DNA from 2 places in the uncultured Faecalibacterium sp. genome. Region 1 is predicted to be linked to the other one. Evidence: a T-box and tRNA genes for the amino acid it is inferred to sense, from the RefSeq annotation. Region 1 holds a T-box; the other holds one or more tRNA genes.
The links. A T-box is a leader RNA that pairs with one kind of tRNA and senses whether it is charged. The one in region 1 lies ahead of metG (methionine--tRNA ligase), so its partner is inferred to be a tRNA-Met.
Positions count from the first base shown of each region.

Region 1 (3,410 bases):
GGCTGCCTACGGGGGTGTCGTCGCCGTAGAAAGCGATGGAGCAGCCGCCGTCGGCGGTATCAGCAGCAAAGATCATGCCCTCGCTGACGTACTTGCCCTTCATCATCGGGCGGGGAGCCAGATTGCACACAATGCCGATCTTCTTACCGATCAGGTCTTCCGGCTTGAACCACTTTGCAATGCCGGAAAGGATGCAGCGCTCCCGCTCGCCGTCGAACACGGTCAGGTGCAGCAGCTTCTTGCTCTCCTTCAGGTTCTCGCAGGCGCGCACCTCGGCCACGCGCAGCTCCACCTTGCAGAAGGTGTCAAAGTCGATCTCTTCCTCGTGGGTAAAGTCCACGGTGCTCTCCTCGGCGGGGGCGGCAGCCTTCTTCTCTGCTTCGGCCTTGGCCTTGTTGGCAGCTTCGGCAGCGGCCTTGCGTTTCTCGTCCTCTTCCTTCAGGTGGGCAATTTCCTTTGCCACATCGATGCGGGGGAACAGTGCCTCGCCCTTGTGCACGGTGTAGGTCTCCTGTGCGCCGTAGGTGGTCTTGGTCAGGTCCAGAGCAGATGCGTCCAGACCCAGCTGTTCCATCATCTTGGGCGCGGTGGTGGGCAGGTATGCGTTCAGCAGGATGCCGCACACGCGCAGTGCCTCGCACAGGTGGTACAGCACGCTCTCCAGACGCGGCTTGTTGGCCTCGTCCTTGGCCAGCGCCCAGGGAGCGGTCTCGTCGATGTACTTGTTGGCGCGCTGGATGACCGCAAAGATCTCCATCAGGGCCTGCGGGATGGTCAGGCTGTCCATGTCGGCCGTGACCTTGGCGGTCAGCTCGTTGACCATGGTCTCCAGCTCGGTGTCGATGGCTTCGGTACCGGCCACATTGTGCACGGTGCCGCCGAAGTACTTCTCGCACATGGCGACGGTGCGGCTGAGCAGGTTGCCCAAATCGTTCGCCAGATCGCTGTTGATGCGGGTGATCAGGGCTTCGTTGGTGAACATGCCATCGTTGCCGAAGGGAATCTCACGCAGCAGGAAGTAGCGGATGGCATCCACGCCGTAGCGGTCGCACAGGATCACGGGGTCCACCACATTGCCCACGGACTTGGACATCTTGCCGCCGTTCATCAGCAGCCAGCCGTGGCCGAACACCCGCTTGGGCAGGGGCAGATCCAGTGCCATCAGCATGGCAGGCCACAGAATGGTGTGGAAGCGCAGGATCTCCTTGCCCACCATGTGCAAGTCGGCAGGCCAGAACTTGTCATAGTCGTGATATTTTTCGTTGCCGTAGCCCAGCGCGGAGATATAGTTGCTCAGGGCGTCCACCCACACATACATGGTGTGCTTGGGGTCGAAGGGCACGGGGATGCCCCACTTCACGGAGGTGCGGGACACGCAGGTATCCTGCAGGCCCTGCTTGATGAAGGCGATCATCTCGTTCTTGCGGCTCTCGGGCTGGATGAACTGGGGGTTCTCCTCGTAGAGCTTCAGCAGGCGGTCAGCATACTTGCTGGTCTTGAAGAAGTAGGCTTCCTCGTGTGCGTCGTACACTTCGCGGCCGCAGTCCGGGCACTTTCCGTCCACCAGCTGGCTGTCAGTCCAGAAGCTCTCGCAGGGCTTGCAGTAGTGGCCGATGTACTCGCCCTTGTAGATGTCGCCCTGCTCATACAGCTTGGTGAAAATTTTCTGGCAGGACTCCATGTGGTAGTCGTCGGTGGTGCGGATGAAGCGGTCGTAGCTGACGTCCAGCAGCTTCCACAGATCCTTGACGGTGGCTACGATCTTGTCCACGTATTCCTTGGGGGTCACACCGGCGTCGGCGGCCTTATCCTGAATCTTCTGGCCGTGCTCGTCGGTGCCGGTCAGGAACATGACGTCATAGCCCTGCATCCGCTTGAAGCGTGCCAGTGCGTCGCAGGCGACAGTGGTATAGCTGTGGCCGATGTGCAGTTTGTCGCTGGGGTAGTAGATGGGAGTGGTGATGTAGAATGTCTTGTGCTCACTCATAGGTTGATACTCTTCCTTTCCTGATTTGGCGGGGGACGAAAAAAGCCCTCATCCTGCCGGACTGAGCCGGACAAGGACGAGAGCCTGAAACTTTCGTGGTACCACCTTGCTTCGCCGCACCCTTGCGGGCGCAGCCTTTTGCCGGGCCAAAAAGCACGGCGCAGCGCGGTAACGGGCGCACCCGTCGCAGGCTCAATTTTCACCTGCGCAGCTCCGAGACCATCTTCGGCATCGCGCGGCCTGCCCGGTTCCATCCTTCGGGCTTTCTGTCAGGCGCAGACGGTGCGTACTCTTCTCTTCACAGCCAATTTACATTGTTATGTCTATAATACGCAAAAACGGTGGGTTTGTCAACATTAAATCTCGTAATCCAGACAGAACCGTGCCTTGGTGTAGGGCCGCACCTTGCTGTCGGCCACAGCCACATGGGCGGGATGGACGGAGTAGCCCTTGAGGGCCTCGGCGCTTTCAAAGGTGGTGTCCAGCATCAGGTCGGCAGTGGAAGAGGGGAGACCGTTGATGTTGACATGCACTTCCACAAGGCCCGGGACCTTGCCTGCCAGACCTTCCAGCCCCTCCTTGATGCCTGCCTTGACGGCGGCTTTTTCGGCATCGGACAGCTCGTCCTTCAGCTGCCACAGGATCACATGCTTGACCATAATAAAATACCTCCTGCGTTTTTTCTCATTGTAGCAGGATGAGAAAACGAACGCAAGAGGAAAGCTGCAAAGTATTATTGGGGTGCGAACAGCAACACCACCAGAAGCACGGCACAGAGCACCGAAAGTCCGATGCCCTCCAGCCGGGTCAATTTGATGTACTCTTCCGTGGGCTCAGGTGCCTGCGTATACCGCCCACGGTCATGCAGGGCAATGGCATCCTCCGGCTGCAGCGCCATAAAAATGCCGAACCCGATGCCGAAAAGGGCGGCTAAGATCGATAAGATGACTTCCATAGCAACCCCTCACTTTTTGGTTTTGTCGTCCCTGCTCAGAGTATAGCACAGATACGAGATCAGCAGGGCAGCGCACAACACGAGCGCCGCCACCATCAAAATGGAGTGCAGCGGCTCGACCCTGGGAAGAAAGGTGTTGACCAGATAGAGTGCACCGCAAAGGATCGAAGCAATGCCGTAAAATTTGCGGAAGTGCTTCTTTTCGTCCTCACTGCTCCATCCGGTGCCGGTGCCATTGTACAGATCCCGGATGCCGCGGTACAAAAACAGCACACCCAGCGCGGCGTTCAGCCAATCCCAGTCCGAAAGATTCAAATTCATGGTGGCCCCTTTCCGGCTGTCAATCCGCACTATGGTTCCAGCTTTCGTAAGCGACAAGATAAAGAAGGTCTCCCACGATGGCGATGCCGAAGATGATACGGTAAATCAGCGATGTGACAGGTGTGAAGGCTAAGATCAGAAAGGCGA
Region 1 covers NZ_FMFG01000004.1:43,088-46,497, reverse strand. Annotated here, with positions in the region: gene metG (methionine--tRNA ligase) at 1-1,987, opposite strand, end outside; T-box leader at 2,057-2,298, opposite strand; gene QZL71_RS02695 (Dabb family protein) at 2,344-2,646, opposite strand; gene QZL71_RS02690 (hypothetical protein) at 2,721-2,942, opposite strand; gene QZL71_RS02685 (hypothetical protein) at 2,952-3,263, opposite strand; gene QZL71_RS02680 (hypothetical protein) at 3,283-3,410, opposite strand, start outside.

Region 2 (3,410 bases), on a different contig from region 1:
GGGTGATCAGAGTGGACTGGATCAGCGCACCCAGACCGAACATGAGCACTGCAACGATGGGAAGGGCTACATAGGGATCCACCCCAAAATAGGTATACAGAACATAGGTGATATACATGCCCACCATCAACATTTCGCCGTGGCAGAAGTTGACGATGTTCATAACACCGAAAATGATGTTCTGGCCCATACCCATCAGGGAGTAGAAACCGCCCAGCAGGATCCCGTTTACCAGTGCTTGCAAAAAGACTTCCATTGACATCCTCCTGTTCTAAGCATCAGGCGATGGGAACAGATGATGCAAAAACTGCACGCTGCATCCGCCACCGGCCTGTACTCGTGATTGAAAACCGCCCTTGTGGACTCCATTTCCTCCCTTCTGCTCGTACAATTGAAATATCATCTGTATTGTAACGTAAGTGCAGCCTGTATACAAGATATTATTTCTATCAAACTTTGTCATGAATTTATATGGAAAGTGCTAGAATATTCCAGAGTTTTTGGTGTGCAAGTCAATTTTCGCGGTTATAAATGGAGGATTGATGTCAAATTGACATAATTTTGTTACTATTTCAGGTCGGAGATCTGCGGAAAAATGCAGAAAAGCCCGGCAGAAGAGCACCTGAACGTGTTCCCCTGCCGGGCTTTTTATCCATAAAATGGCATGTGGTATTCAAGATGAAGGCGCGCCGCCGCCCTGTCTCGGGTTGTGGTTCCCAGCGTATGCTTCACGCCTTGGAGCGGCGTTCGCATCCCGCTGACCACGGCCCCAGCTTTGCTTCCCTGTACTCCCCTTTTTGTCGCTATGCGACATCTTCCCCCGACCGGGGGAAGTCTTTGCTCGCTGGCGGCGGTCAGCTCAGCTGCAATTCCCGTACGGGTCAAATTAAAAATCCCCCGAACGAATGCAGCGGCAGCTACCACATTAGACATTCCTAGTCGTTGGGACCTGCAACAACGACGACCGCGGCCAGTGGCCGATGCAGGGAGGAGTTGTTGGGGCAGCGGCCAGCAAGACGCAAGTGCCGCCCAAGGCACGCGCGGATGCTGGGAGCCGCAACCCGAGGCACTAAGCAACAGCCCACTGGGCTGATTGCTTACCCTGCTGCGCAGGGCCGTGCTGTTCGATTCCTGTACGGGTCAAATTAAAAATCCCCCGAGCGAATGCAGCGGCAGCAACCACATTAGACATTCCTACAGGATGGGACCCGAACACTAAAAAAGAGCCCACTGGGCTCTTTTTTGCCGCCTGCGGGCGGCCGTGTTCCTTCGATTCCTCGTACGGGTTGCATGAAACAGCTACCACATTAGACATTCCTGGTCGTTGGGACCCGCGCACTAAGCAACAGCCCACTGGGCTGATTGCTTACCCTGCTGCGCAGGGCCGTGCTGTTCGATTCCCGTGCGGGTCAAATTAAAAACGCCCTTGCGCAATGCGCAAAGGCGTTTTTATGACCCGTACGGGAATCGAACCCATGTTACAGCCGTGAAAGGGCCGTGTCTTAACCGCTTGACCAACGGGCCTTAGAAATACAGAGCTTCGCTAAAACCTCCGACTTCCATCGTCCACTACTGCAGACGACCGTCCCCCTAACCTTAGCGAAACTCTGTAAAAGTGGTAGCGGTAACTGGATTTGAACCGGTGACACTTCGGGTATGAACCGAATGCTCTAGCCAACTGAGCTATACCGCCACATATTGTTTGTGCACTTGAACAGTGCTCTATTATTATACCCACAGATACCCCTTTTGTCAACACATATTTTTAAAAAAATCATATTTTTTCGTGTCGTCCAAAATACAAACGAAGATACGCAAAAATCCCGCTTTCCATTGAATAGAAAGCGGGATTTTTCAACCATTTATCCGAGCCTTGTGGAAAAGCCGGTCAATTCTTCAGCCCTTCTTATGGGTGGGAACCATGACCTTCAGGCCGCCCATATACGGCTGCAGCACTTCGGGGATGGTCACGGTGCCGTCGGCCTGCAAATGGTTCTCCAGGAAGGCGATCAGCATACGCGGAGGTGCCACGCAGGTGTTGTTCAGGGTGTGGGCCAGATAGGTCTTGCCGTCCTTGCCCTTCACGCGGATGTGCAGGCGGCGTGCCTGTGCATCGCCCAGATTGGAGCAAGAGCAGACCTCGAAGTACTTCTGCTGGCGGGGGCTCCATGCTTCGATATCGCAGCTCTTCACCTTCAGGTCGGCCAGGTCGCCGGAGCAGCAGTTCAGCTGACGCACCGGGATCTCCATGCTGCGGAACAGCTCCACAGAGTTCTTCCACAGCTTCTCGTACCAGTCAGCGCTCTCGTCGGGGCGGCAGACCACGATCATTTCCTGCTTCTCGAACTGATGGATGCGGTAAATGCCGCGCTCCTCGATGCCGTGAGCGCCCTTTTCCTTGCGGAAGCAGGGGCTGTAGGAGGTCAGGGTCAGGGGCAGAGTGGCCTCGTCCAGAGTCTGGTCGATGAAGCGGCCGATCATGGTGTGCTCGCTGGTACCGATCAGGTACAGGTCCTCACCCTCGATCTTATACATCATGGCATCCATTTCCGGGAAGGACATGACACCCTGCACCACGTTGCCGTGCATCATGAAGGGAGGGATCACATAGGTGAAGCCCTTGTTGATCATAAAGTCGCGGGCATAGGCCAGCACAGCCTCGTGCAGGCGGGCGATGTTGCCCAGCAGATAGTAGAAACCGTTGCCGGCCACGCGGCCTGCAGCGTCCATATCGATGCCGTCGAAGCTCTCCATGATCTCGGTGTGGTACGGAATGGGGAAATCGGGCACCACAGGCTCACCAAAGCGCTGTGCTTCCACGTTGTAGGTATCGTCCGGGCCGATGGGCACGCTGGGATCGATCATCTGCGGGATGGTGTACATGATCTCCTGAATGCGTGCGGACAGGGTCTCTTCTTCCTTTTCCAGCTCAGCCATCTTGTCGGCATCGGCCTTGACGGCGGCATTGTTGGCATCGATCTGAGCCTGCAGCTCGGCCTTCTGTGCCTCATCGGTGCACTTCTTCAGCTGGCCGAACAGGGGGCCGTTGGCCTTGCTCAGCTTGTTGCGGGCAGCCTTGAGGGCTTCCACTTCCTTCAGGCATGCGCGGTACTTGGCATCCTTCTCGATGACCTCGTCCACCAGCGGGAGCTTTGCATCCTGAAACTTCTTCTTGATGTTTTCCTTGACAGCGTCCGGGTTTTCACGGACAAATTTGATATCAAGCATGATTGACTCTCCTTGCTCTATTTCGGTTCGCACAGAAGATCCCCTCCCCTGTGCCGTTCAAAGACGGTCGCCCGCCTTGGATCGCTTTATTCTTCGTTCTGGTACTGTCCCAGCAGGTTGGCAAAGGCCCGCAGCTGCTCGTCTGAATAGAAATGCACGGTCAGCCTGCCCTTGCCGTCGTG
Region 2 covers NZ_FMFG01000016.1:551-3,960, reverse strand. Annotated here, with positions in the region: gene QZL71_RS07225 (branched-chain amino acid ABC transporter permease) at 1-256, opposite strand, end outside; tRNA gene QZL71_RS07220 (tRNA-Glu) at 1,453-1,524, opposite strand; tRNA gene QZL71_RS07215 (tRNA-Met) at 1,617-1,693, opposite strand; gene serS (serine--tRNA ligase) at 1,897-3,228, opposite strand; partial or broken gene QZL71_RS07205 (ParB/RepB/Spo0J family partition protein) at 3,315-3,410, opposite strand, start outside.
Region 2: it has a tRNA-Met gene. The T-box ahead of metG (methionine--tRNA ligase) is inferred to sense a tRNA for this amino acid. The anticodon was not compared.